4 regions of the Agrobacterium sp. GW821-FHT14E08 genome follow, and region 2 is predicted to be linked to each of the others. Evidence: predicted binding sites of a transcription regulator. Region 2 holds the regulator's gene; each other region holds the start of a gene.
What was found. Region 2 encodes LexA, which represses DNA repair genes until DNA is damaged. Its sites were predicted from a motif close to TGTTCNNNNTGTGTTCNG; they were not measured.

Region 1 (7,403 bases), on a different contig from region 2:
ATCACATTGACGCCTTTCCAACACTCCCTTAGATCAAATGGCCAAAGCCTTCCAGCGGCGCGGGACCATCCGTGACCACGAACACACGCGACTTTAAGGAATTTTCCATGAGCCTTACGGATCTCACCTCCCTCGAAACCATCATCGAAACCGCCTTCGACAACCGCGACGGTGTGAACGTATCGACGAAGGGCGAGGTTCGCGACGCGGTGGACACATCTCTTCAACTTCTCGACAGCGGCAAGGTTCGCGTGGCCGAGAAGCAGGCGGATGGAAACTGGAAGGTGAACCAGTGGCTGAAAAAGGCCGTGCTCCTCTCCTTCCGTCTGAACGATATGGAGATCGTGACCGGCGGACCGGGCGAATCTACCTGGTGGGACAAGGTGCCATCGAAGTTCGAAAACTGGGGCGAAAACCAGTTCCGCGCCGCCGGCTTCCGCGCCGTGCCGAACGCGGTGGTGCGCCGCTCCGCCTATGTGGCCAAGAACGTGGTGCTGATGCCGTCCTTCGTCAATCTCGGCGCTTATGTCGATGAAGGCACGATGGTCGACACCTGGGCGACGGTCGGTTCCTGTGCGCAGATCGGCAAGAACGTCCACCTTTCGGGCGGCGTCGGTATTGGCGGCGTTCTGGAGCCGCTTCAGGCCGGCCCGACCATCATCGAGGATAATTGCTTCATCGGCGCCCGTTCGGAAGTCGTCGAAGGCTGCATCGTGCGCGAAGGCGCCGTTCTCGGCATGGGCGTCTTCATCGGCAAGTCCACCAAGATCGTCGACCGCGCCACCGGCGAGATCACCTATGGCGAAGTGCCGCCCTATTCCGTCGTCGTTGCCGGCACCATGCCGGGCAAGCCTTTCCCGAACGGCGAGCCGGGCCCGAGCCTCTATTGCGCCGTCATCGTCAAGCGCGTCGATGAAAAGACCCGCTCCAAGACCGGTATCAACGAGCTTCTGCGCGACTGATAAAAGCGACTGCCATGACCACGACCGATCCCGTTGCCAATCTCGCCGCCCTCATCCGTTGCCCCTCGGTGACGCCCGCCGAAGGCGGTGCGCTATCGCTGCTCGACACCCTGCTTTCACCGCTTGGCTTTGTGGTGGAAAAAATGCTGGCGACGGAAGCGGGAACGCCTGACGTGGAAAACCTCTATGCCCGGCTCGGCACGGAAGGTCCGCATCTGATGTTTGCGGGCCACACGGACGTCGTGCCGGTGGGCGACGAGGCCGCATGGAGCCATCCGCCCTTTGCGGCCGAGATTGCTGACGGCGAGATGTTCGGCCGGGGTGCCGTGGACATGAAGGGCGGCATTGCCTGCTTTATCGCCGCCATTGCCCGCCATATCGAGAAACATGGCAAACCGAAGGGTTCGGTGTCGTTCCTGATCACCGGCGATGAGGAAGGTCCGTCGATCAACGGCACCTCAAAGCTGCTGGAATGGGCTGCAGCCAAAGGCGAAACCTGGGACGCCTGCGTGGTGGGCGAGCCGACCAATCCCGACCAGCTGGGTGACATGATCAAGATCGGCCGCCGTGGATCGCTTTCCGGCCGCATCACCGTGCACGGCGTGCAGGGGCATGCCGCCTATCCGCATCTCGCCGACAATCCCATTCGCGGACTGCTACAGCTGACCCATGCGCTGATGCATCCGCCCTTCGATAACGGTACGGATAATTTCCAGCCCTCCAATCTGGAAGTGACGACCGTCGACACCGGCAACGCCGCCACCAATGTGATCCCGGCGCGGGCGACAGCGGCTTTCAATATCCGTTTCAACGACAGCTGGACGGCCGAAAGCCTGCGAGCGGAAATCATCCGTCGCCTCGATGCCGCCGCAGCGGACGGCGAGCTGCGCCCAGACCGCAGCCCGGTGAAATACGACATCGTCTGGGCCGACCGCCCGGCCCATGTTTTCCTGACACGGAACAATGCCCTCATCTCGTCGCTTTCCGGCGCTGTGGAGGCCGTGACAGGCAAGGAGCCCCGGCTTTCGACCACGGGCGGCACATCGGATGCGCGCTTCATCAAGGATTATTGCCCGGTGGTAGAATTCGGCCTCGTCGGGCAGACCATGCATATGGTCGATGAGCGCGTGGCGGTTGCCGATCTCGAGACGCTGACCCGCATTTACGAAACCTTTATCGAACGCTGGTTCGCCCATGCCGACGGCAAGTGAAATAAGGCTCTATCTGAAGGGCCTGTGGCTTCTGCTGCTCGGCGACCATGCCGGCGCGCGTTACCTGGACCTGTCCGAACGCGGCATGTGGCGATCTTTCTATTCGGCCCTGTGGTGCCTGCCCGCCATGCTGGTTTCCTGGCTGTGGCTGCGCGCTGCCTTCCTGGCCAGCTATCCGCCCGGCACCGGAACAGGCTTCATCTTCTTTTTCCGCCTGGCGATGGTCGAGGCCATATGCTGGATCGTGCCGCTGCTGTTGATCGGCATGCTGCTGTTCGCCTTCGGCGCAAGGGAAAAATTCGCACCGCTGGTCACCACCATGAACTGGCTGTCGCTGCCGTTTTACTATGCCTATGCCGTTCTGATCCTGATTGCATTCTTCCTGCCGCCTTTGCAGGGGTTGATCGCCATTCTCTGGCTGGCGCTGCTTTTGTCGCTGGTCTTTGCCTTTTCGCGCATTGTGCGGTTCTTCATCCGCGACCAGTCGCTGCTTGTCTCGGCAATCGTCATGACGCTGCTGGTGCCGGGGATGCTGCTATCGGAAGCGCTGCAGCGTTTTCTCGGCGTTTATCCGGCCTGAGACTCAGGGCGACCTTTCGGGTCAGTCCATATCTTCCGTGATTTCAACTGCGGAGTGACGGCGTGGCGGAATGACGTCGGGATAATCGACCTGCATGAAATAAAGACCGTCCGGCGGTGCGACGGGGCCGCAGGCCTTGCGATCCCGCGCTTCCAGTGCGGCGCGCACATCCTCCGGCGTCATCGTGCCTTCACCCGCCAGTTTCAGCGTGCCCGCAAAAGAACGGATCTGATTATGTAGGAAGCTCTGCGCCGTCGCCCGTATCTCGATGAGATCGCCGGTGCGGGTCACATCCAGCCGGTCGAGCGTCCGGACCGGGCTGTTCGCCTGACAATGGACCGAGCGGAAGGTGGTGAAATCGTGCCGGCCGACGAGCATCTGGGCGGCTTCATGCATGCGCTCATGATCCATGTCCTTCGACACCCACCATGCACGCTTGTGCTCCAGCGCCAGCCGCGATTTGCGGCAGATAATACGATAGAGATAATGGCGACGGATGGCGGAAAAACGGGCGTCGAAATCTTCCGTCACCGCCGCCGCATCCAGAACCGAGACGGCCTCTTTTGCCATGGCGAGATGCGCGTTCACCGCGTTGCGAAGCTTGTAGGGTTCCCAGTCGCGGGCAAGATCGACGTGTATGACCTGCCCGACAGCATGTACGCCTGAATCCGTGCGGCCGGCACCGCGAATGGAAACGGTCTCGCCGGTCAGCGACCGGACGGCGGCTTCCAGAGCGCCCTGAACGGACGGCCCGTTATCCTGCCTCTGCCAGCCGTAATAAGGCGTACCGTCATATTCGACGGTCATGCGGAAACGTGGCATCAACCGAGCCTCGTTGAGGGGGGAACCGGCGTGCCGCGCACGAAATCCGCCGCCGACATCGGCTTGCCGCCCGCCTTCTGCAGACGGGTGAGCCGCACCGCGTCGCTGCCACAGGCGATGGTCAGGGCATCGTCAAGCACTGCGCCCGCTTCTCCCATGCCGCTCGCCAGTTCGGAGGCCAGGACCTTCACCCGCTCCGCCTTGCCGCCGATGTACATCTCCAGCCAGGCGCCGGGAAACGGCGAGAGGCCGCGAATGTGGTTATGCACATCCTGTGCCGGCCGGGAAAAATCGATACGGGTCTCGCCCTTGTCGATCTTGGATGCGTAAACAACACCCTCTTCGGCCTGCACGGTCAGAGGAAGATCGTCCGCTTCCAGCTTGTCCATCGCCTGCCGCATCAGCCGTGCGCCGGCCAGCATCAGGCTGTCGTGCAATTCGCCGGCGGTCATGTTCTCATCGATCGCGACCCTGGCGGTCAGCGCAACAGGCCCGGTATCCAGCCCCTTTTCCATTTTCATGACCATCATGCCGGTCTCGGCATCGCCGGCCATGATCGCCCGCTGGATGGGTGCCGCGCCCCGCCAGCGCGGCAGTAGCGAGGCATGGCCATTATAACAGCCAAGGCGCGTGCCGGAGAGGATCGCTTCGGGTAACAGCAGCCCATAGGCCACCACGACCGCCACATCGGCATTAAACTCCCGAAATTGCTGGCGATCTTCTTCAGCCTTGAAGTTTACGGGCGTCAGCACGGGCAGGCCCAGAAGCTCAGCCGCCTGATGCACCGGAGATTTTTGCAGATCAAGGCCACGGCGGCCGCCGGGACGCGGCGGCTGCGTATAGACGGCAACGACCTCGTGACCCGCTTCCACCAATGCACGCAACGTGGGAACGGAGAATTCCGGTGTGCCCATGAAGATGATGCGAAGAGCCATCGTCGCCCCCTGCCCTTTTTGCCGTTCCGTCTCCAGATAAGGAGGACGGATCAGACCTTTGCGCGGGCCGCTTTCGTGAATTTCTTGATGACCATGTCGCGCTTCAGTCGCGAAATATGGTCGATGAAGAGAACGCCGTTCAGGTGATCGATCTCGTGCTGCAGACACGTCGCCAGAAGCCCGTCCGCCTCGACGGTCTGCTGCTTGCCGTCACGGCCGACATATCGCACCGTCAAGGCTGCGGGGCGCTCGACTTCGGCGTAATAGTCGGGAATGGAGAGGCAGCCTTCCTCATAGGTCGAGATATCGTCCGACACCTTGAGGATTTCCGGATTGATGAAGACGACGGGGGCCTTTTCCTCGCCTTCACGCGCAACGTCGATCACCAGCATGCGGCGCGCCACGCCGACCTGAATGGCGGCAAGGCCGATTCCCGGCGCATCATACATGGTTTCCAGCATGTCATCGGCGAGGCGTAGCACTTCGGCATCCACCTGTTCGATGGGCTTCGATTGCTGGCGCAGCACGGGATCGGGCAAAATGATAAGCGGTTTGATAGTCATGGCTTCCCATAACGTATCTCTTGCGCCGAGGAAATAAAAAACACGCAGGCCAAACCGGCACCTGTCGCCCGTTCCGTCGGACTCATTTCCGCCGCAGGAATGTTCTTGTTTTGATCTTACGAATCACAGGAAATCTGCTAGATTTAGACATGGGTATAGATTTCTCCGTTCTCCTCGATCCAGCATTGCGGGCCGGTTCCGTCGACATCAGCTTCGGCGCGCTGCTCGCGGCCCTGGTTTTCGGCCTGGCTGCCGTCTGGATGACCACGAAAAGCCGCGAAAAAAAAGCGCAGGCCGATGGTGAAACCTCCGACCTCCTGAAAACGCAGGCCGAGCTACACGGCCGGATCGCCGCAATGGCAGAAACGCTCGGCACACGCCAGAGCGAGATGAGCCACACGCTCAACCAGCGCCTCGATGGCATGTCGCAGCGGCTGGGTGAAACGCTGACGGAACAGACACGCTCGACGCATGAGAATCTGAGCCGGCTGCAGGAGCGCCTGGCGGTTATCGACGCCGCGCAGGGCAATATTCAGGATCTGGCCAAGGACGTGGTCGGTCTGCAGGCGATCCTTTCCAACAAGCAGACGCGCGGCGCTTTCGGACAGGCACGCATGGAAACGCTGATCGCCGATGCGCTACCCGCTGGCGCCTTTCAGCTTCAACCGACGTTGTCGAACGGTTACCGGCCCGACTGCATCATCAAAATGCCGAACAACGCCCCATCGCTTGTCATCGACGCCAAGTTTCCGCTGGAGGCGTGGAACGCGATCAAGGCTGACGAGTCGCCGGAAACGAAAAGGGCCGCCACCCAGCAGTTTCGCCGGGATATGGAAGTGCATATCCGCGATGTGGCTGAGAAATATCTCATTCGAGGCGAAACGCAGGATACGGTCTTCATCTTCGTGCCTTCAGAATCGATCTTCGCCGATATTCACCAGCATTTCGAATATCTGGTGCAACGCGCCCACCGCGCCCGCGTCGTCATCGTTTCGCCATCACTGCTGATGCTTTCGGTGCAGGTCATCCAGTCCGTGCTGAAGGATCAGCGCATGCGCGAGCAGGCGCATCTCATACAGGGTGAAGTGGCTCTGCTCATGGACGATGTGCGGCGGCTGGATGATCGGACACGCAAGCTGCAAGCTCATTTCGGGCTGGCGCAGAAAGACGTCGACATGATGCTGATCTCCTCCGACAAGGTGCTGGCGCGTGGCCAGAAGATCGAGGGACTCGATTTTTCGTCGGCGGAAAAAGAAACTTTACATGGGGAAATCGAGCAGACGCGGCGCTTTGCGGAGAACAGGGCGGGAACGACCAAGTTGCGGGTGGTTGACGACGAGTGATGCCCTCGGGCAAAGTCGCCGCCTTGCTTGAATTCTATACGGACATGCCCCCCATGATTACTGTTTTCGGCTCCATCAACATGGATCTCGTCGCCACCGCCAAACGGCTGCCCAAACCCGGTGAAACGGTGACGGGAGAGAGCTTCGCCACCGCAGCAGGCGGAAAGGGAGCCAATCAGGCGCTTGCCGCAAGACGCGCGGGCGCAACTGTCAAGATGGCGGGCGCTGCAGGCGACGACACCTTTGCCGCACCGGCGCTGACATTGCTGCGCGATGCCGGCACCGACCTGTCACTGGTCAAGACGGCACCCGGCCCGACCGGAACCGCCATGATCCTTATCGGCGAAGGCGGTGAGAACATGATCTCCGTCATTCCCGCCGCCAATGGTGAAGTTTCAGCAGCCGATGCGGCCAGGGCCGTGGCCGAAATGTCAGCGGGCGATATTCTGATGCTGCAGTTCGAGATACCCGCGCCCGCCATCGAAGCGGCGCTGACGGCCGCCAAGGCGAAACGCATCACCACCGTCATCAATACCGCACCGCTGACTGCTGACGGACCGCGCCTCGCCGGCCTCGCCGATATCGTCATCGCCAATGAAACGGAATTCGAGCTGCTGATCGGTAAAAGCGGACTTTCCGGTTCCGAGCGGGAAAACGAGATCAAGGCCCTGCATGAAAAGAGCGGCCAGACATTGATCGTGACGCTTGGTGCGGACGGCGTGATCGCCATTCGTAACGGCAAGGTTTTCCGGGCGTCCGGCCTCAAGATCGAACCGGTCGATACCGTCGGCGCAGGCGATACCTTCTGCGGCTATCTTGCCGCCAGCCTCGATCAGGGGATGGATTTCGAAAAGGCACTGAAACGCGCCGCCGTTGCTGGCTCACTCGCCTGCACCCGCGCTGGCGCGCAGCCGTCCATTCCGGTCGCCGCCGAAGTGGACGCCAATCTCTGAGGGTTTCGGCCGTCAGGTGCGAATGAATGTGAGA
Region 2 (7,403 bases):
CCGGGGTGACGGAATGCGGATGCTACCGCTCGCCCCTGAATGAGCCCGCCGAGGCGGCGGGCCGCATCACAAACCAATACCGCCGGAATTACCCGCGCAGGATCGAACGGCCGGCGTAAGCGGCCTGCGGACCCAGCATTTCCTCGATGCGGATCAGCTGGTTGTACTTTGCGAGCCGGTCGGAACGGGCAAGCGAGCCGGTCTTGATCTGACCGCAGTTCGTCGCAACAGCGAGATCGGCGATGGTGGAATCTTCCGTCTCACCCGAACGGTGTGACATGACGGCGGTGTAACCAGCCTTGTGTGCGGTCTCAACCGCATCCAGGGTCTCGGAGAGCGAGCCGATCTGGTTGACCTTGACGAGGATGGAGTTTGCAACGCCCATCTTGATACCATCACGAAGGCGAGCGGAGTTGGTGACGAAAAGATCGTCGCCGACCAGTTGGCACTTGTTGCCAATAAGATCAGTCAGAGCCTTCCAGCCGTCCCAGTCGTCTTCAGCCATGCCGTCTTCTACGGAGATGATCGGATACTTGGCGACGAGTTCAGCCAGATATTCGGCCTGCTCGATCGGCGAACGGGTCTTGCCTTCGCCTTCATAAACGTAGTTGCCGTTCTTGAAGAATTCGGTTGCGGCACAGTCGAGACCGATGAACATGTCGTCGCCCGGACGGTAGCCAGCCTTTTCGATCGACTTCATGATGAAATCGAGTGCTGCCGGCGCGCTTTCCAGACCCGGCGCAAAACCGCCTTCGTCGCCAACATTGGTGTTGTGGCCCTGTGCAGACAGTTCTTTCTTCAGCGTATGGAACACTTCAGAACCCATGCGCACGGCTTCGCGGATGTTTTCCGCACCAACCGGCAGGATCATGAATTCCTGGAAATCGATCGGGTTATCGGCATGCGCGCCGCCATTGATGATGTTCATCATCGGAACCGGCAGAAGATGTGCGTTCGGGCCGCCAACATAACGGTAAAGCGGCAGGCCGGAGGCTTCAGCAGCAGCCTTGGCAACAGCGAGCGACACGCCGAGGATGGCGTTGGCGCCGATGCGCGACTTGTTCGGTGTGCCGTCGAGAACGATCATCGTCTGGTCGATCTGGATCTGGTTTTCGGCATCGAAACCGCCGATGGCGTCGAAGATTTCGGTATTGACGGCTTCAACCGCCTTTTCCACGCCCTTGCCGAGATAACGCTTGCCGCCATCGCGCAGCTCAACCGCCTCATGCGCGCCGGTGGAGGCGCCGGAAGGAACGGCGGCGCGGCCCATGGAGCCGTCTTCGAGGTAAACATCGACTTCAACGGTCGGGTTGCCGCGGCTGTCGAGGATTTCGCGCGCGATGATATCGGTAATGGCAGTCATGGTCTCTCCCTTGGGAATGGAACAGATATTTTCCGTCGCCTGTCTTAGACGATGGCGAAGAAATTACAATGACGACGGGCGGCAGAAACGGCCCGCCCGCCATTAAAATCGATTGGCACAGACAGTGCCCGCCTCGCCGCTCAGGCCTTGGTGATGGCGTCGAAGGCGAGCAGCTTTTCCAGCAGTTTCGGCATATCCTTCAGATGGACCATGTTGGGGCCGTCGGACGGCGCATTGTCCGGGTCCTCATGGGTCTCGATGAAAAGCCCGGCGACACCGACAGCAACCGCCGCCCGCGCCAGAGTCTCGACGAATTCGCGCTGGCCGCCCGTGGAGCCGCCCTGCCCGCCCGGCTGCTGCACCGAATGGGTGGCATCAAAGACAACAGGCGCGCCGAGCGAAGCCATGATCGGCAGCGAGCGCATGTCGGAAACGAGCGTGTTGTAACCGAAGGAGGCGCCACGCTCGCACAGAAGCACATTCGGATTGCCGCTCTCATTCAGCTTGGCCAGCACATTCTTCATGTCCCAGGGGGCGAGGAACTGGCCCTTCTTGACGTTGATGACGCGGCCGGTTTTCGCGGCGGCGACGAGAAGATCTGTCTGGCGGCTGAGAAAGGCCGGGATTTGCAGCACATCCACCACTTCGGACACGATGGCGCATTGTTCTTCGGTGTGAATGTCAGTCAGAACAGGAAAGCCGAATTCCTTCTTGAGGTCGGCGAAAACCTGCATGGCGCTCTCAAGGCCGATGCCGCGCTTGCCGGAAAGCGAGGTGCGGTTCGCCTTGTCGAAGGACGACTTATAAACGAGCCCGATCCCCAGCTTGTCGCAAAGCTCCTTCAGGACACCGGCGATCATGAAGGCATGTTCGCGGCTCTCCATCTGGCAGGGGCCGGCAATCAGCGAAAAACGCTCTGTATTGGAAAAGGAAACCTTGCTGGCGCCATCGCCGGCGGTGACTTTGAGATTGTTCGTAACGCTCATCATTTTTCCTCGAAGGCGAATGTTACGCCCTGACCGGGTGCTGCTGCCACCACCAGGCGGCCGCCCGCTTTTGCGCAGGACACGCCATTAGCAGCAAGCACAGCTTCTGTCACGGCAAGATCGTGTGACAAAAAGATGACGCCCGCGCCGCGCAATCCGCCGTCGCCCCACTCCCTGGCATCCATGCCATGCCCGCCAAAAACCGGCTTTGCCGCCAATCGGATGCGCGCATTGCCGGTTGCGAAAACCATATCACCATCCGGGGACATTTCACCCTTGCAGCGAAAAACCGTTTCGATCAGCCGCGCCGCATTTCGATCGGCTCCTGAAAACAGAACGATCTCGCTGAGGCCGAGAACCCCATTGGCATGGCGCTCCAGTGCCGTGCGATCGCCCGGCAGCACCTGAAGCCGCTGACAGCTGAACGAAAAGAAATCCGCAGCCGTCCCGCTTGCTGCTGCAAAAGCAAGCCGGAATGCCGCCTCGCTTTGCGAACCGTCCGGCATTCGAACAGGCCGCGAAAATTCAAAGATATCGCCCGCCGAAAGGCCGGAGACCGCAAATCTCTCATGATCGGCAAAGGCATCCCCGGTTCGGGCTACCAGAGCGGAAAATCCCTCCCTGCCATGACCCTGCCGGAAGGCTTGATCCCTGCCTGTGAACACATCGCCACGGTTCACGGAGGCATTATATTTAGCCGGATCAGCAATTGCCAACGGCTCCAGATAGGTCCCATCGGTGAAAAAAACGCATGCATTCTGCGTGCCGAAGGGATGAAGAGCCTCCGGCGCAACCGTGAAGCCGAGGTCTTCATAGCGCTTTTCCGCAACGGCAAGAGCCTGCACGGGCAAGACGAGATGATCGATGCAATAGGGTTTCGTCATTGTCATTCCTGCTGGCGGCGCGACAGGAAGCCATGCTGCACCGGTTCGAGGCGAAGAAAAGCACAATTTCGTGCGATGAGGCAAATCATCAAAACAACAGATAGCAGCTTCACGAAATTTTAGGGGATTGCGGAACACATATGGAACATATAGTGTTCGTTCTGTATTTGTTTCGCGATCTCCACTACGATTCTCAAGGGTGTTTTCCTCATGCTCACGCGCAAACAGCAGGAATTGCTTCTCTTCATTCATGAAAGAATGAAAGAGTCCGGCGTGCCGCCCTCCTTCGATGAAATGAAGGACGCACTCGATCTTGCCTCCAAATCCGGCATTCACCGGCTGATCACTGCCCTCGAAGAGCGCGGTTTCATTCGCCGGCTACCTAACCGGGCACGGGCGCTGGAAGTCATCAAGTTGCCCGAGGCCTACGCGCCGGGCGCAAGGCCGCAGCGCGGCTTTTCGCCGAGCGTCATCGAAGGCAGCCTCGGCAAGCCGAAGACGCCGGAACCGACCCCTGCCCCCAAGGCACCAGCCAATGATCTCGGTGGCGCCGTTACCGTGCCGGTCATGGGCCGTATCGCCGCCGGCGTGCCGATTTCCGCCATCCAGAACAACACCCACGACGTTGCCGTGCCGGTGGATATGCTGGGCACCGGCGAACATTACGCGCTTGAGGTCAAGGGCGATTCGATGATCGAGGCCGGCATTTTTGACGGCGACACCGTCATTATCCGCAACGGCAATACAGCCAATCCGGGCGATATCGTTGTGGCATTGGTGGATGACGAGGAGGCGACGCTGAAGCGCTTCCGCCGCAAGGGCGCCTCCATCGCGCTCGAGGCTGCAAACCCCGCTTATGAGACCCGCATCTTCGGACCGGATCGGGTGAAAATCCAGGGCAAGCTGGTTGGGTTGATCCGCCGTTATCATTGACCCGATGGACGGGATGTCATCCGGTTTTCGACAGGCGTCGTCTTGATGATGACGCCTGTATGAGAGGTGAAGACTGCCTGAAGCATGGCATAATTTGGATACGCACGGTGGTATGTGACTGACGCGGGCGATGCCTGATGCCTTCCGAAACTGGCTACAGTTTCATGCTGATTTTCCGTTTTGCTAGTATGACGACATAGGTCTGGCCTGCCGCATTCAGCTCTTGAATTCTCACCAAGCCTTCGCGAAGTTGAATTGCATCGTCGGTCGATTGGTGATTTTTCAGCTGTCTCCGGACGGTGATATTTGCGAAGCGTTGCCGTCCATGCCCTCCCCTTATCATTCATCAATACGGCTTATGGGAGCCATGGATTATTTTCGATATTCCACGGACGCCCGGCAGGTATAAAAATGCGCGTCATATCCGGGAGATACGCCATGTACGATCTTTATATAGCGAATAAGAACTATTCTTCATGGTCGTTGCGGCCGTGGGTGTTGATGCGCACGCTGGGTATCGCGTTCACCGAAAAACTCATTCCGTTCGGTGAAGGAATTTCCTTCTCCTCCTTTTCGCCAACCGGCAAGGTGCCGTGCCTTGTCGATGACGGCTTCATGGTGTGGGAAACGCTTTCGATCGCTGAATATCTTGCTGAAAGACATCAGGGTGTCTGGGCGAGCGACAAGCAGGCACGGGCCTGGTCACGGTCGGCGGCAAGTGAAATGCATGCCGGCTTTTCTTCGCTGCGCAATCTCTATCCCATGTCTGTCGGCATCAGGGCAAGACCGAAGGGCGGGGATGCCGGGCTTGCCGCCGATATCAAGCGCATTGATGCGCTGTGGAGCGAAGGCCTTGAAAAATTCGGTGGACCATATCTCGCCGGCGCGAAATTCACGGCGGTCGACGCCTTTTTCTGCCCGGTGGCGTTCCGTTTCCAGAGCTATGGCGCCGATCTTTCACCCGCGGCCAGGAGCTATTGCGAAAGGCTGCTCGCCCTGCCCGCGATGCGTGAATGGTACGAGGCCGGTTTGAAGGAAACCTGGCGTGACACGGCGCATGAAGAAGAAATTGGCGGGATCGGCGACGTGATCGAAGATCTGCGCGCCAGGGCATGATGAACCACGCTGGCGGCTCACTCTGACGTCGCCAGCAGCCTGTTGACGGCCTCAGGCACCTCATGATCGAAACGGCCGCTTTTCCAGTCGTAATAACGATGTTCGCTCCACGGCCTGTCCGTTCCAGATATTGCGGCGCGCAGCCGTTTTACCACGCCTGCCTGATCCATATTGGCAAAATCTATTTCCACTGAACCGATACGTCGCAATATGTCTCGATTGAGAAGCAGCGCCCCGGAGCGGCACTGTGAAAACGAAGTTCGGCGGGAAACGATGACAATATCGGCGATATCACAGGCTGTTCCGGCAAAGCGGCCATCCTCCAGAACGATGATCCACTCGCCGCTGCCGGCGCGGGCCACGCACCATATGTCTTTTCTGCAGGTGAAGACCCCAGCCTTGGCATCCCTCAGCGCCGCCGTCATCTCTTTCGTCACCGCCGCCATCTCTTTGGGTGGGAGTTTCGTTTTCGGCGCCAAGCCGGCAGTGCTTACCCGAACCTCCGGCTCCACTACTATTGGCGGCACGGGTTTTTCCGGCAGCAGCAGCGCCCTTTGCCACTGGCCATACACAAAGTCCGGTGGCCGCGCTCTTGTCGTGAAGACCTTGCCATCCTCCAGCATGGCCACCAGCTGGCCGTCCTCGTGCACCAGGAGATGAGGCGGATAACGGGGGGGCAAAGCTGACAGGCCGAAGGCGAAAATCAGGACCGGTATACCGAGAAGGGCAAGCCGGCTGCGCAGCAAAGTCAGCAGCAGGAAACCCGCTGTGGCGAGACCGATAAACCACCCATGCGGCCGCCCCGTCGCCGCGCTGCCACCCCATGACGCCACCTCATTGGCGACCTCGATGACAAGAGCCATGCCATAACCCATGATCTTCAGGAAAGGCGCATCGAGCCCGAAGGGCATCAGCAGCATCGCGAGAAGACCGAACGGCATGACGATCAGCGACATCAACGGCATGGCAGCCAGATTGGCGAAAAGTCCATAAGTGGTGACACGATGGAAATGTTCGGCGGAATAGATCGCCGTCGAAAGTCCGCCGATCAGCGATGTCGTGACAACACCGCCAATGACGGCACCTGCCATTTGCAGCACCGTCATCCAGCCGGGCCTGCGCCCGACCAGCAACCGATCCCGCTCGGTCCGCCAGCGGTTCCAGGCGGCATAGGCAGAAACAAGCGCTATGGTGGCCGCAAATGACATCTGGAAACTCGGCCCCATGATTTCCGATGGCGAGAAAGCCAGAATGACCAGAGCGGAAAGGGCAACATTTCTCAGGCTGAGAGACGGCTGGTCGAAAAGAACTGCGATCAGCATCACCGACATCATCAACCATGCGCGTTCGGCGGAGACGGCAAAACCGGAAATGAGGTAATAGGCGAGTGTCATCAGCAGTGCTGCAAAGGCCGCGATCTTCTTGACCGGCCAGCGCTGCGCAAAGCCCGGAAACAGGCTGAAGGCCAATCTCAGGCCAACGAAGAAAATGCCTGACGCCAGCGCCATGTTGAGCCCGGATATCGCAACGATATGGGCAAGGCCGGAGAGCCGCAAAGCCTCCATCGTTTCCGCCGAGATCGCCTGTCTCTCATCGGTGACGATGGAGGCGGCGAAAGCGCCGGCATCACCGCCGATGGTGGAGCGGATACGTTCCGCAATGGCGCTGCGAAGTCCGTAGAGCCACATATCCGCCCATTCGAGCCAGCCCGCCTCGGCCTTGATGTCCCCTGCAGGTGACGGAAGCGTCTGCGGTGGCTTATAAAAGAAACCGGTGGCGCCTATTCCCTTGAAATAGGATGCGAAGGCAAAGTCGTTCAATCCCGGCAAGGCGGGGCCGGACGGCGGCGAGAGGCGCACTTTGCCGCTGATGGTGGCGCCCAGTGCCGCCGGTTCACCCCTGCCGCGCGATAGCACGGAAATCATCTGTGGCGGACGAGACAAAACCGGCGCCGCCGTCGCGGTCAGCCGAACCACATATCGCCAGGAACCGCGCGCATCAACCTCCCGGCGCGCAACCGTGCCGGTGAGGGTGGTGGTGACGGGCGTATCCAGCACCACGGTTCCGGCCCGCCGGGTTTCAAAATCGGCCAGAAGCATGCCGAGCAAAACAAAAGCGCAG
Region 3 (7,403 bases), on a different contig from region 2:
TGGCCGGGTGCGGCTGCTCCGTCCCGGCGGCATTGTCACCGAGGACATAGAGCGCGTTGCCGGCAAACGGCTCGAGCGGCCCAAAAAAGCCTCTGCCGCCATTGAGGCGCCCGGAATGCTGGCCTCGCATTATGCGCCGGGCGCTGCCGTGCGCCTCGGTGCAACATCGGTTTCTCCCGGCGAAGCGCTGATCCGGTTCGGCGGCATCCCCATCGCCGGTGAAGAGGCGGCGCGCACCGTGCTCGATCTCAGCCCTTCCGGCGATCTTTCCGAGGCCGCCGCCAATCTGTTCGATTATCTCAAAGCCGCCGATGCAAGCGGTGCAAATATAATCGCCATCACCGCCATTCCCACCCATGGTCTTGGAGAGGCGATCAACGACCGCCTTTCCCGCGCCGCCGCGCCGCGAGGCTGACGGCACCCAATCCTTTCGCCCATGTTTCAAAAGACAGCGAGACGCCGCCCATGACGACCACCGCCATCCCCTCCTCCGACATCCTCGACCGCTTTACCGCCATTGTCGGCGAAAAGAACGCGGTCCGCGACCCGGCGGAAATGGCGCCGCGCCTTGTGGAAAATCGCGGGCTTTATCGCGGCGCCTCGCCGTTACTCATCAAGCCCGGTTCGGTCGAGGAGGTCGCGGCCATCCTGAAGCTTGCGAGCGAGACCGGAACCCCCATCGTGCCGCAGACCGGCAATACCGGCCTTGTGGGTGGCCAGACACCGCGTGCGGACGGCAGCGATATCATCCTGTCGCTCGAGCGCATGAACCGCATCCGCGATATCGATCCCGTCGCCAATATCATCGTGGCGGATGCCGGCTGCATTCTTGATGATATTCACAAGGCCGCCGATACGGTGGAGCGCATGTTTCCGCTGTCGCTCGGCTCGCAGGGTTCGTGCCGCATCGGCGGCAATCTCGCCACCAATGCCGGCGGCACGGCGGTTCTCGCCTATGGCAATATGCGCCAGCTTTGCCTGGGGCTCGAAGTGGTGCTGCCAACAGGCGAAATCTGGAACGGGCTGCGGCGGCTGAAGAAAGACAATACGGGTTACGACCTGCGCGATCTGTTTATCGGTTCAGAAGGCACGCTCGGCATCATCACCGGTGCGGTACTGAAGCTTTTCCCGAAACCGCTCGGCCATCAGGTGGCCTTTGCGGGACTTGGCTCCACTGAGGACGCGCTGAAACTGTTCGAAATGGCCTCGAACCTTTGCGGCACGGCGCTGACCGGCTTCGAACTGATGCCGCGCATCGGCGTGGAATTCACCACGAGACATATTCCCGGCGTGCGCGATCCTCTCGAAAATCCGCATGACTGGTACGCACTCATCGATATTTCCACCTCCGATTCAGCGGAGACGGCGGATACCATGATGCAATCGCTGCTGGAGCGCGGTTTTGAAGCCGGGCTGGTTCAGGATGCGGTAATCGCCGCATCCGAGGCGCAACGGCAGGCGCTGTGGCACATGCGCGAAAGCATGTCGGACGCGCAGAAACCCGAGGGCGGTTCGATCAAGCACGATGTTTCCGTTCCGGTTTCAAACATACCGGAATTCATGGCGACGGCGGAAAAGGCGGTTCTCGCCGCCATTCCAGGCGCCCGCATCTGCGCCTTCGGCCATCTCGGCGACGGCAACATCCATTATAATATTTCCCAGCCGGTCGGCGCCGACAAAGCCGAATTCATTGGCCGCTGGCGGGATATGAACGAGATCGTCCACGGCATCGTGTTATCGCTCGGCGGCTCGATTTCGGCAGAGCACGGCATTGGCCAGCTGAAGCGCGACGAACTGGCCGCCATCCGGCCCGGCATCGAAATGGAACTGATGCGGCGCATCAAGCACGCTTTCGATCCCGCCGGCATCATGAACCCCGGCAAGGTGCTTTCGTCCGGCCAAGCCCATTGACGGCCTGATAGAATACGGGCGGTTATGACCGCCCGTTTCTTCCGGGAAGGGGCCAGCTCAGACTAGCGGGCACATTCGATCAATTTTTCAACGCCGCCCCAATTGTCGAAATGGGTTTTTCCCATCGCGGCAATCTCATTACGCCATTTTTTTGCGTCGACTGTCGGATGAGACGTCTTGCCGGGAAACACCACGGTAATGACCGGGATCGGATCCTTATTTCTCTTCTCATCGGCAATGCCTGATTTTGCTCGCAGAACGCCGCCCTTGTTCACCAGAGGATTGTTGCCGATGTCCTGATGGAAGCGCACGGAGGCTTCGCCGAGCTTACCGCCGTCCCCGTAAACCCCGTAAGCGAAACGTTTGGTTGCCGGGCGATAAACGACGACTATGTCGCCACCCCTCACACCATATTTCCTCACGAAGCTACCAGACAAAACAACATAGGGAATTTCATTGGCATCGATCCAATGCCTTTGTGTTCCTGCCGGTCCATCTGGAACCGAAACGGACGTCTCCGTAATAAAAGCCTTCCCCGGCAGGGGATCGCCAGCCTTTTGAACTATCGGCCTATTATTCTCGTCTTTGGAAAAACCAAATATTCTGACCTTCGAATAATCACCGGTCGCAACGGCTTTCTTCCAGGCATCACGGCATTTTTTCTCCCATCCATGCCGGTCGGTTTCAGGTGTTGATCCTACCGCAGTGACGCCGTCGCAGGTGTAGGATAGTCCCTCGCCGTTAACCAGATAGGAGTTCGGCGCTCCATCCGCATCGACCTTGAGTTCTGTCGTGGTGAAAACGACGCCGCCCGTTCCACATCGGGCCTGAGACAAAGCTGCTGTCGGGAATGCCAATATTGTAACAATGCAAAAGGCAGCGTGGATTTTGGAAGAATTTGACTTAAAGAATCCGCAGGACATGCAACCCTCCCCTAAAAGACATTTATAGGTTGCATTTATTCCCGTAAAAGTCGAGCCGATATTCTTCCTCGCGATGCAATTCAGCGGCTTGCTGACATCGCAGTCGCGTTCGATCTTTCGCTTGATTGTCTCAGGCGTGGCAGGTTAGCCCGCAGGTCGCGCCGTCCAGGCTGGAACCAGCTCCGCATTCAGGCGACGCGACTTTTGCGCCTGGATGAACTGTGTCAGGTCCATGCCTGGTTTTGCGATCGCGACAGCATGTTTCTTCGGCATCAGGTAGCCATATTCCAATGGCGGCTGACGGCGGATGATTCGGCTGAAAAACGGACGCTTGTGATAACGGGACGGGGAAAACCGGGCAGGCTCCGCGCACACCGTCACATATTCCAGTATTTCCTCGATCCAGCCGCTCTGCGGGCGTGCGCCCGGCTCCACCAGCAGGATCCATTGTCCGCGCGCGGACTGCATGACGTCCGCAATGTCCCATTGCACATAAAAACGGCAGCCAGCGGCATCGGCGACGCGCGACGATCCATCGCGCGAACCGTGATCGAGGATCACAACATCGCTTACAAGCCCTTCCACGGCCCCGGTTACGAGCGCAGACAGCGTGTGCGCCAGCTCCGGTTCCTGATCCCGGCATTCCATTATGACTGTCAACATATGCATAGCTCTAACGCATCGCACAATAAATTGCCACTCCGCTCGCCGCGAGAAAAATCCGGTATGGTTTATCGCGGCGACAATGGACAAGCGGCGCCAATTTTCATTTTTGTTCTTGTATTGTTCTCATTCTTGCGTTAGGAATTTAATCATTCGAGGAGGTGATGAAATCCTGCTCGGATGGAAACGGTTTAGGGCGTTGGGCCTGCCTTCAGGGGCGTGCCGCGACCTCGGAGCATCCAGATGAGAGACCACACTCTTTCGGGGCAGGCTGCCTTTCAGCCGCGCCATACGCCTGACATTGCCAATGCGCTGGCCGATGCATCGGGCCTGCGGATCGAGATCGACCGTCGTCGCGGCCGTGGTGCGGGACTTAATCCCGACGGGCGCTTCGAAGCCTTGCAGCGCGAGGTTTTCGACGATGGCTGGCAGACGCTGGAGGATATGCCGGAATTCCGTACCGAAGTGCAGGTGGAAAAGCCGCGCAGCATCATCACCCGCAATGAATCCCCCGATATCCCATTCGATCGTTCCATCAATCCCTATCGCGGCTGCGAACATGGCTGCATCTATTGTTTCGCCCGCCCCACGCACAGCTATATGGGGCTTTCGGCCGGGCTGGATTTCGAATCGAAGCTCTTCGCCAAGCCGGATGCGGCGAAACTCCTGGAACGGGAACTGGCCAAGCCGGGCTACAAGCCGCGGGTGATCGCCATCGGCACCAATACCGATCCCTATCAGCCGATCGAGCGCGAGTGGCGCATCATGCGGCAAATACTGGAAGTGCTGGCCAAGGCCGAACATCCCGTCGCCATCGTCACCAAATCGGCGTTGATCAAGCGGGATATCGACATTCTGGCGCCCATGGCCAGAAAGGGGCTTGCCAAGGTCGGCATTTCCGTCACCACGCTGGACCGGAAGCTTTCACGCAACATGGAGCCGCGCGCCGCCACGCCGGAGAAGCGACTGGAAGCCGTCAAGGCGCTGACCGAGGCCGGCATTCCCGTGGCCGTGATGATGGCGCCCGTCATTCCGGCACTTAACGATCATGAGATCGAGCGTATTCTCGAGGCCGGCAAGGCCGCCGGCGCCACCGAAGCGTCCTACGTGCTTTTGCGCCTGCCGCTGGAGGTGAGCCCGCTGTTCCGTGACTGGCTGCTGCGCAACTATCCGGACCGCTATCGCCATGTCATGTCGCTGGTGCGCTCCATGCGCGACGGCAAGGATTATGATGCGGAATTTGGAAAACGCATGAAGGGTGCCGGCCCCTATGCCTGGCAGATCGGCAGGCGTTTCGAGATGGCGACCAAACGGCTCGGCCTCATCCGCCGCGGCATTCATCTGCGTGACGATCTCTTCGTGCCGCCGGGCGGAGCCGGCGTGCAATTGTCGCTGCTTTGAAAGACCGTTGCTGAAAACAGACCCCGCCTGATCGAAGCACCACATGGAGCGTACGACGATATCAGGCAGAACATGACAAGGAGCGGCGGCCTCTTTTTGGCCGCCACACTCCCACGAAATGCCCTGCGGGTTTTCCCTGGCCCGCCGGACATCGCCCCCGGAACCGCCGCCTCGCGTGCGATCGTTTTTCCTCCGCCGCCCCGTTGGAGGATCAAAGGTCATGATGACCGTCGGGGCACGGTGAGCCACGCCCCTCGACCCCGGCTCACCGCGTCTGTCATCGCCCGCTCCGGGGGCTTGCAGGAGATCGGGTGTGTGTGCCAGTTTCGCCGCATGAAACGCACGGCCACACCCGATTCTCCTGCTCTTTTTGATCTTGCCTATACCGGCCCGGATTTTTCCTTCGAACTGGAGGCGAAAAAGAAGGGCCTGTGGCCCGTGGCGGGCACGGATGAGGCAGGCCGGGGACCTCTGGCCGGACCGGTGGTTGCGGCAGCTGTCATTCTCGATCCGGACAATATTCCCAAGGGGATGGACGATTCCAAGAAACTGACGAAGCAGAAGCGGGAAAGCCTGTTCGTGCAGATCATGGAAACCTCGATCGTATCCGTCGCCTCTTCCGGCCCCGGCCTGATCGACAGCATGAATATCCTGCGCGCCAGCCTCGACGCCATGCGCCGCGCCGTGCTCGGTCTCGAAATCTCCCCTGCCCTCGTGCTGGCCGACGGCCGCGACCGCCCGCCCGGTATTACCTGCGAAGCCAAAGCCGTCATCAAGGGCGATTCCCGCTCCCTCTCCATCGCCGCCGCCTCGATCATCGCCAAGGTGACCCGCGACAGGATGATGGAACGGGCCGGTGTGGTGCACACATCCTACGGCTTTGAAGGCCATGCCGGTTACGGAACGCCGGCCCATCTTCGCGCCATCGAAAGCCACGGCCCCTGCCCGCTGCACCGGATGAGCTTTCGGCCGCTGAAGCGGGATTGATCCTGGCGGCGAATGCAACTCGCAATTTTCGTTCGATCACCGCCTTCGCAATGCAAAATACATCGACACGGATAAAACCTTGAAGCGGGTGCAAGTCAGGACGTGGCTTGTCTGCGACAGGGAACAGCCCGTCTTTGCAGCATGACGCGCTGGCACCAGCCTCAGAACAGACGATCGGAAAATCGATCGATCTCCCACTTGGTGAGAAAATCGACCTGTCGCGGGATCCATCCGACAGAATTGCTTCCCCATTCGTGGGTTCGGCTTGCGTGTTCACCCATAAGCCATAGGTGACGAACCGTCACAAACCTCAGCGCCGCTTCGAAGTCGTCAGGCGATATCGGCCGAATTGCCCGATACCCATCCACGAAGGCGTGCCAGACGGTAATATGTTCCCGGCCAAAGGAGATTTGAGCCCAGAGGAAGACAGCGAGATCATAAGCGAGATATCCCGGGCCTCCATCATCAAAGTCGAAGAATACGGCTTCACCATCCTCATTGATACGAGAATTGAAACCGTGGCAATCTCCATGACAATATGTCCAAGTCAGATTACCGACCGCTTCGATCGCCGTTGCTGCGCGCTTGGCGATGTCTTGAAGATCAACGAGAACCTGCGCATCCTCCACAATTCCGCTGTCACGTATTCGGGCGAGAGGCCGATGCAACAAATGTTCGAGATCAAGCCGATATAGCGTTTCGCCAGTGGAAAATGTCTCTGCCGCGTTGTGCACAAGAGCAAGGGTCTTTCCGTTAGCCCGGCCATCACCAGCATCAGCGGCACGCACTTCACGCCCACCAAGCGCGTTAAAAAGCACGCCCTCGCGCGCACCTTCCAGCGCCTGGCCTCGAACGAAGAAAGCGCCGTCACGTGTCGGAATTGGCCCGGCGACCGGAACTCCTGATGTCGAAAGATGGGACAGAAATGCAGTTTCGCTTTTGACGTCGGCTGCGCCGCGGGCACGACGGTGGGAAAGCCGAAACACATAGCGCTCGTCGTCATTCACGGTGACCAGATAAACGTCATTAAATCCACGCTGAAGCAGCTTGCAGGAGACTGGTCGTTTTAGTTCGTAGTGCAGATTGATAAAATCTTCGATCGCTTCACTCTGTGGGGTAGAATATAGCGGATAAAAGTCGATCATTCGGCTATGTCCTGCGGAGCTTGATGAGGCTGTCTCAGCATCGCGACCTAGTCGCTTGCTCCGTAGAATAGGGAAATCTGCTGCTGCGGCAATAAGCGGACGCGCGATCGAATATAGCGTCGAGAAAGCCAAACCCTAAAGCTTGCCAATACCCGCCCTTTTTTAACCTGCTCCCCGCAGACTGAGCGTTTGTATGGGTGGCCACTAAAAGAACAGCATTTCGACGTCGGCGCTGTATTTCTAACCGATCCCCAGGACCCAAAATAAAAAACCCCTCGCGGCGGAAGCCGGAGGGGTTTTGAACAATACCGAGATAAATCTCAGTTCAGCTTCGACTTCACGTCGCCGATCGTGGCGGTGAAAAGCTTGGCCT
Region 4 (7,403 bases), on a different contig from region 2:
AACAGAGTTGCCGGTATGAAGCGGGTTCTTGCCGCGTAAACATGCCGGTCTCCCTGCGCATTCTGGCCATGGGTGAAGAACCGTTGCGGCGTTATCAGCGACAGGCTGTCCTTGGCGCGTGTCATGGCGACATAAAGCAGACGGCGTTCTTCCTCGACTTCATGCGTGGAGCCGACGCCGAGATCGGAGGGGATGCAGCCATCGACCACATTCAGGATGAAGACGGAACGCCATTCCTGGCCTTTGGCCGAATGAATGGTTGAAAGGGTCAGGTAATCCTCATCGAGAAGCGGCACGCCCGCCTGGTCGCTGGTGGCATCCGGCGGATCGAGCGTCAGTTCGGTCAGGAAACGTTCACGTGAGGGGTAGCCGCCGGCGATCTGCTCGAGTTGCAGCAAATCGGCCTTGCGGGTCTCGGCATCCTCATGGATGCGCTCGAGATGAGGCTCGTACCAGAGCCGCGCGTGCTCGATATCCGATGGCCAGCCGTCGTGCGATTTTCGCAGGTTCGCCAGCAGCTGAACGAAGGATACCCAGTCATCGCCGGTTTTGGGTGGTGGCGGAATTTCGGCAAGGGCGAGCAATGGCTCGGGGTCTGCCGCGATCGTATCGAGAATATTGCCGGCTTTCTTCGGGCCGATACCCGGCAGCATCTGGAGAAGCCGGAAACCGGCAACCCGGTCTCGGGGGTTCTGCGCGAACCGCAATACCGCCAGCATGTCCTTCACATGGGCGCTATCGAGAAACTTCAGGCCGCCAAATTTGACGAAGGGAATGTTGCGGCGTGTCAGCTCGACCTCGAGCGGGCCGCTGTGACTGGAGGTGCGAAACAGCACCGCCTGCTGCTTCAGCGTCATGCCGGTCTCACGATTGGCCAGCACCTGGTCGATGATGAAGTTCGCCTGCTCCGTTTCGTCCTTTACCGTCACGAGCTTCGGTCGCTCGAGTGACTGTCTTTCGGTCCAGAGGTTTTTGGTGAACCGCTCACGGGCAAGGTCGATGACGCTGTTGGCCGCAGCCAGTATCGGCTGCGTTGAGCGATAGTTGCGATCAAGGGTGATAATGTCGGCGGCCGGGCTGAAGGATGTTGGAAAATCCAGTATGTTGCGCACCGTCGCTGCCCGGAATGAATAGATCGACTGGGCATCGTCACCCACCACCGTCAGCCCGCGACCGCCCGGTTTCAGCGCCATCAGCACCGAGGCCTGCAGCCGATTGGTATCCTGATATTCGTCGACCATCACATGGTCGAAACGATTGCCGATATCGCCGGCAAGGTCGGGATCGCTGACCATCTGGGCCCAGTAGAGCAGAAGATCGTCGTAATCGAGCACGTTCTGGGCCTGCTTGGCTTCAACGTAGGCGGCAAATAATTGCTTGAGCTCACCTTCCCAGCTGGACACCCACGGATAATGCTGGCGCAGGATTTCCTTCAACGGCGTCTGCGAGTTGACGGCGCGCGAATAGATCGCAAGGCACGTCCCCTTTGTCGGAAAACGGCTCTCGGTTTTGGAAAAACCCAGCTCGTGTCGTGCAAGGTTCATCAGATCGGCGCTGTCTTCGCGGTCGTGGATGGTGAAGTCCACGTCCAGTCCGACCTGTTCCGCATAAATCCGCAGGAGGCGTGCGCCGATCCCGTGAAACGTGCCGGACCAGGCCAGCGCATCCGTGAGGGTTCCGGCATTGGTGCCGATGACCTGTTTGCAGATCCGCTCGACACGACGCGACATTTCGGAAGCGGCGCGGCGTGAAAAGGTCATCAGCAGGATTCGGCGGGGATCGGCGCCATTGACGATCAGATGCGCCACCCGGTGCGCCAGTGTGTTGGTCTTGCCGGAACCGGCGCCGGCGATGATCAGCAATGGTCCGGCCGTGTGTCCGTCTGAAAGTCCAACGCCATGTTCCACGGCCTTGCGCTGCTGCTCGTTCAGTTTGTCCAGATAGGCAACCGCCATGCCTGCATCCTTGATATTTGCCTATCCGCACGACGACGGCCTTATTCAAAAATGCCAGCCGTCTGCTGACGGCCGGTCATTTTTGCACTCTTGTCGCAATGATTAGCAAAAACTCAAACAGCAAGCCAGAACAAATAATGAACGGGCGTTCCTGTCTTCGACATCATGTTGGATAACGTTGCTGGAGCGGTCTTCTTGGTCCAATCGCGCCGCTCCATCACCGTTTCAGAGGAAGCTGCTTTCGAAGAGCTCGCCAGAATAGGCTGCGTGTGTAATGCCGGCTCCAAGATCAGCCTTGGTCAACTCATCGACAAAAACGCCATTCTGCATGACCAGAACACGGTCGCACATATGGGCAATGACCGACAGGTCGTGGCTGACGAGAACGAAGGTGAGGTTCTGGTCTTCACGCTGATCGGCCAGCAGGTTCAGGATTTCCGCCTGAATGGAGACGTCGAGCGCGGATGTCGGCTCGTCGAGCAGCAGGATCGGCGGCTCGAGGATAAGCGCGCGGGCGATCGCCACACGCTGACGCTGGCCGCCGGACAGTTCATGCGGGAAGCGCTCGGCAAAATGCGCGGGCAGGCCGACCTGTTGCAGGGCGGCCGGCACTTTCGACCAGCCATCGCCAAGCCCCATCGAGCGGATCGGTTCGGCCAGAGCCCGGCCGATGCGGTGGCGTGGGTGCAGGGAACCGTAGGGATCCTGAAACACCATCTGCGCCAGCTTCAGCTCCTCGCGGCTGCGAACCTTGCCGACCGGCTTGCCGTCGAAGCTGATCGATCCGGTCCAGCCGGCTTCCAGCCCCGCCAGTGACCGCAGCAATGTCGACTTGCCGCAGCCGCTTTCGCCGACGATGCCGAGTGTCTCGCCTTTATTGACGCGAAAACTGACGTCGCGCACGACGTGGTTGCGGTTTTCTTTCGTGCCGTAGACGACATCGAGCTTGTCTACCGTGATCATCGCATCATCTCCGCATCGATTGCCTGGCGATCCAGCACCTTGAGGCGCCGGACCGGGTTGCGGGGATCGGGCATCGCCGCGATCAGGCCCCGCGTATAGGGATGTTGCGCATCTTCGAGCTTCGAAAGCGTCTCAACGACGCGTCCGCCATACATGACCAGCACGCGTTCGCAGAAGGCGGCGACCATGCGGATATCGTGGCTGATGAGGATGAGGCCGGAATTATTCTCGCGCACCATCTCGTCCAGAAGCAGAAGGACATCCTTGCGGACACTGACATCGAGGGCCGAGGTCGGTTCGTCGGCAATCACCAGCTTGGGTTTCGCAAGCAGCATCATGGCGATCATCACGCGCTGTCCCATGCCGCCCGAAATCTGGTGCGGATAAAGCCCCATCACGCGGTCAGGATCGTTGATGCGCACGCGCAAGAGCATGTCGCGCGCGGCATTTCTGGCGGCTTTGCCGGTCAGCGCCAGATGCAGCTCGGCCGCCTCCGCCACCTGCTTTCCAATCGGCAGGACCGGATTGAGCGAATAACGCGGGTCCTGCATGATGAGTGCCATCTCGCTGCCGCGGATCGCACCCATCTGGCGCTCGGATTTTTCAAGCAGGGGTTCGGCGAGGAAATCCATGCGCTCCGCCGTAACGGTGGCGCTTTTGGGCAGAAGCCGCATGGCGGCGCGCCCGGTCGTGGACTTTCCGGAGCCGGACTCGCCGACAATACCGACCCTCTCGCGGCCGACGTCGAAATTGACATTGGAGACGGCCGGAATGGTGTTGCGGCCGAAACGGACATTGAGGTCGCGGACCGAAAGAATGGGTGAGCTATCAGGAACGGGCATGACGCGGATCCAGCAGGTCGCGCAGCGTATCGCCGGCGATGTTGAAGGCAAGGCTCGTCAAAAGGATCGCGATGCCGGGCATGACGGCGACCCACCAGTAATCGAGCATGAATTTACGGCCGCTGGAGATCATCGCGCCCCATTCGGGAAGCGGCGGCTGCGCACCGAGACCGAGGAAGCCAAGCGAGGCGGCCGTCAGGATGATGCCGGCCATGTTCAGCGTCAGTCTGACGATGACCGAGGGAATGCACATTGGCGCGATATAAAGAAACAGGATGCGCAGCGGCGATGCCCCGTAAAGGCGTGCGGCAGCGACATAATCCGTGTTTCGCACCACCAGCGCTTCGGCACGCGCCAGACGCGCGATGGGCGGCCAGGCGGTCAGCGAGATTGCGATGATGGCCGTGCCAAGACCTGCCCCCATAGCGGCGGCAAAGGCCAGCGCCAGGACGAGCGAAGGGAAGGAAAGGACAATATCGGTCGCACGCATCAGAATGGCATCGGTGCGGCCGCCGAAGAAACCGGCCATGACACCGATTGCAAGCCCGATCGGGCCGACGATGACCGAGACCGACAAAACAGTCTGAACGGTGATGCGGGTGCCATAGACGAGGCGGCTGAAAATATCGCGGCCAAATTCGTCGGTTCCGGCCAGATGCGCCCAGCTAGGAGGCTGAAGCGCGTTGTCGAGCGCCTGACTTACCGGATCGTAGGGCGCAATGAGCGGCGCGAAAATGGCAACGATGACCAGAATGGCGAGAATGGCAAAGCCGAACATTCCAAGCGGCTCGTCACCAAGCTTTTGCAGTGTCCGCACCGTTGTGGCTGATAGGCGTGACAAGGCACTGCGGCTCTGCACGGGATTGTTCTGTGTGATATCGGTCATCGAGCGACCTCCCGTGTCCGCGGGTCGAGTGTGGTATAGGCCACGTCTGCAAGGAAGTTCAGCATCATGAAGATGAAGCCGATGACGATCGTGGCCGCGAGGATCGCATTCATGTCGCCGATAAGCAGGGCATTCGTCATATATTGTCCGATACCAGGCCAGGAAAAGACGATTTCGGTCACCACGGCGCCTTCCAGCAGGTTGCCATAGGAGATGGCGAGAACGGTGATCAGCTGCACCGCGATATTCGGCAGTACGTGGCGGGTTATGGTACGCGCCGGGCTGACTCCCTTGGCACGCGCGGCAATCACATAGTCCTGGCTGAGCTGCTCCAGGGTGAAGGCGCGTGTCATGCGGGTGATGTAGGCCATGGCCATATAGGCAAGGATGATCGCCGGCAGCATGATATGTGCGAGCGCGTTCCAGAAGATTTCCGTTTCACCCGCAAGGAGGCTGTCGACCAGCATCAGTCCTGTCTTCGGTTCGACGAGGCCTTCATAAAAGACGTCCACGCGACCGGGCCCGGCGACAAGGTTGAGGTTGGCATAAAAAATCACGAGCCCGACGATACCGAACCAGAAGACGGGTATCGAATGCCCCACCAGCGCAAAGACACGCGCGAACTTGTCGATGAACGTATCGCGAAACAGGGCGGCGGCGAGACCGAGCGGCACGCCGATCACCGTGGAGATGATGATTGCCAGCGTCGCCAGTTCCAGCGTGGCCGGAAAGGCCTGCGCCAGGTCCCGCGTTACCGGATTGCCGGTCAGGATGGCGATGCCGAAATCGCCGTGCAGCAGACCGCGCAGATAGATGAAAAACTGCTGGTAAAGCGGCAGATCAAGTCCAAGCCGGGTCCGCATGGCTTCGTAGGCCTTGGGATCTGCAAGCTCACCGACGATTGCTCCGACCGGGTCGGTCGGCATCACCCGGCCAATGATGAAGGTGATGCACAGCAGGATGAAGAGGCTAATGACAAGTTGCAGGAAGCGATGTCCGAGCCCGCGCAGTGAAATTTCAGTCATCGCAGGTCGCACTTCCACCGGAAGACGCTGTCAGCGATGCCACGTTTTGAACCGCTCGCCGCAGACGCGCAATTCTACCTTGCAAAAACTTTTGATGGTACTTCATCCCAACTCCTCCCTGAGCTAACATGAAAACATATGACGTAACGCCACGTCATCATATGAGTAGCGAAGGGATTCGTTTTCTGCAAGAGGGAAGAGTGGCATGATGGGCGACAGGGAAAAGCCGCGGGAGCGGCGGGCACAGCAGATCATCGATAATCTCAGTGCAGAAATTCGCAGTGGAAAACTCAAGAACGGCGATCAGCTTCCCACGGAACCGCAGCTTGAGCGCACCTATGGCGTAAGCCGCACGGTGGTTCGTGAGGCGATCGCGGACCTGCGTTCTTCCGGTTATGTCATTCCCATCCAGGGTAAAGGCGTTTTCGTCAGCAATGCCGGCGAGTGGGCGGGTGTGAAGTTGACGCAATCCGAAGTGGGTACGATCGCGGAAACTCTGGAAATGCTCGAGTTTCGGCTCGCAACCGAAGGGGAGGCGGCGGCAATCGCCGCTTATCGCCGCACAGCCCAGCAGGAGGCGGCAATTTCCGCAGCCCATCGGAAAATGGCCCGGGCCATCGATGCGGGCGAAACCACGGTTGAGGCCGATTACGAATTCCACACGGCGATTGCGGTAGCAACCAACAATCGTTTCTATCTGGAGGCCCTGCGCCAGTTCGGCTCACGGTCTATACCGCGCGGGCAGTTTCCGACGCTGCCGGAGACGGGCAATGCGGATTATCTTCGCAAGGTGCAGGCCGAGCATGAGGCAATCCTGCGCGCCATCGTCGAGCAGGACCCGGATGCCGCGCGTAAGGCCATGCGCGATCACATGCTTGCAAGCCAGCGTCGGTACAGGTTGCTTTCCGAGGCGCAATAGCATCTCGACACTCATCTTATTTCATGCGATGTCATATGATGACTAGCATGGAGAGGGAGAGAATCGATGTATGTCGGCACTCAGGTGGCAGCACGAGACGACGAGGATTACAGGGTTTGGGCGCAGCTTGGCGTCAGGAATATCAACGCCGATCCGCCTGGAGCGCCCGCGAGCTGGACCTTTGAGGATTTTGAACGTCATCGTGACAAGGTCGAAAGCTTTGGTCTTGTCCTAGACATGGTGCAGCTGCCGCTGCCGTCCCGGCCCATCGAACAGGCCTCGTTTCCCGATATCCTGCTTGCGGGGCCAGAGCGAGACCGGCAGATCGATGCCGTCTGCAGGATGATCGAGGATATTGCGAGGGCCGGCATTCCGGCGGCGAAATACAATCTCAACCTCATCGGCATTCCGCGCACGGAAATGGAGCGTGGCCGCGGCGGTTCGCTCAATGAAGCCTGGCGCTGGGACAGGGCCGACCATGATGCGGCTCCGGGCCTTGCCGGCGTTCTGTCCGAAGATGAGAACTGGGAGCGTATCGACTATTTCCTCGAGCGCGTGGTTCCTGTTGCCGAAAGTAACAAGGTCCGCCTGGCGTGCCATCCGCATGACCCCTATACGCCGCCGGGTTACAAGGGTGTCACCCGGGTGCTCGGCACCGTCGAGGGCCTGAAGAAATTCGTGCAGATGCGGGAAAGCCCCTATCACGGACTGAATTTCTGCCAGGGATCGATCGGCGAGATGCTCGACAATCCGCGTGAGGAGATCGACGAGATCATCCGCTGGTTCGGCAGCCGCGACAAGATTTTCAACGTC

Region 1: the regulator LexA is predicted to act here: its motif matches at 5,174-5,191, upstream of AC1ROR_RS11295 (DNA recombination protein RmuC).
Region 3: the regulator LexA is predicted to act here: its motif matches at 3,608-3,625, upstream of AC1ROR_RS09640 (glycosyl transferase).
Region 4: the regulator LexA is predicted to act here: its motif matches at 2,082-2,099, upstream of AC1ROR_RS16945 (ATP-dependent helicase).

What each region holds. Positions count from the first base shown of each region.
Region 1 is NZ_JBXAPJ010000002.1:527,267-534,669, forward strand. It holds gene dapD (2,3,4,5-tetrahydropyridine-2,6-dicarboxylate N-succinyltransferase) at 108-962, shown strand; gene dapE (succinyl-diaminopimelate desuccinylase) at 977-2,173, shown strand; gene AC1ROR_RS11275 (hypothetical protein) at 2,157-2,753, shown strand; gene truA (tRNA pseudouridine(38-40) synthase TruA) at 2,775-3,575, opposite strand; gene fmt (methionyl-tRNA formyltransferase) at 3,575-4,510, opposite strand; gene def (peptide deformylase) at 4,561-5,073, opposite strand; gene AC1ROR_RS11295 (DNA recombination protein RmuC) at 5,223-6,416, shown strand; gene AC1ROR_RS11300 (ribokinase) at 6,470-7,369, shown strand; gene trmB (tRNA (guanosine(46)-N7)-methyltransferase TrmB) at 7,382-7,403, opposite strand, start outside.
Region 2 is NZ_JBXAPJ010000001.1:834,175-841,577, reverse strand. It holds gene eno (phosphopyruvate hydratase) at 89-1,363, opposite strand; gene kdsA (3-deoxy-8-phosphooctulonate synthase) at 1,504-2,349, opposite strand; gene AC1ROR_RS04080 (VOC family protein) at 2,349-3,233, opposite strand; gene lexA (transcriptional repressor LexA) at 3,444-4,166, shown strand; gene AC1ROR_RS04070 (glutathione S-transferase family protein) at 4,605-5,282, shown strand; gene AC1ROR_RS04065 (ComEC/Rec2 family competence protein) at 5,300-7,403, opposite strand, start outside.
Region 3 is NZ_JBXAPJ010000002.1:168,661-176,063, forward strand. It holds gene AC1ROR_RS09625 (L-threonylcarbamoyladenylate synthase) at 1-415, shown strand, start outside; gene AC1ROR_RS09630 (FAD-binding oxidoreductase) at 466-1,911, shown strand; gene AC1ROR_RS09635 (hypothetical protein) at 1,974-2,834, opposite strand; gene AC1ROR_RS09640 (glycosyl transferase) at 2,979-3,497, opposite strand; gene AC1ROR_RS09645 (PA0069 family radical SAM protein) at 3,741-4,898, shown strand; gene rnhB (ribonuclease HII) at 5,232-5,885, shown strand; gene AC1ROR_RS09655 (phosphotransferase enzyme family protein) at 6,047-7,030, opposite strand; gene AC1ROR_RS09660 (F0F1 ATP synthase subunit B) at 7,351-7,403, opposite strand, start outside.
Region 4 is NZ_JBXAPJ010000004.1:149,182-156,584, forward strand. It holds gene AC1ROR_RS16945 (ATP-dependent helicase) at 1-1,955, opposite strand, end outside; gene AC1ROR_RS16950 (ABC transporter ATP-binding protein) at 2,181-2,918, opposite strand; gene AC1ROR_RS16955 (ABC transporter ATP-binding protein) at 2,915-3,760, opposite strand; gene AC1ROR_RS16960 (ABC transporter permease) at 3,747-4,538, opposite strand; gene AC1ROR_RS16965 (ABC transporter permease) at 4,643-5,671, opposite strand; gene AC1ROR_RS16970 (FadR/GntR family transcriptional regulator) at 5,877-6,590, shown strand; gene AC1ROR_RS16975 (mannonate dehydratase) at 6,657-7,403, shown strand, end outside.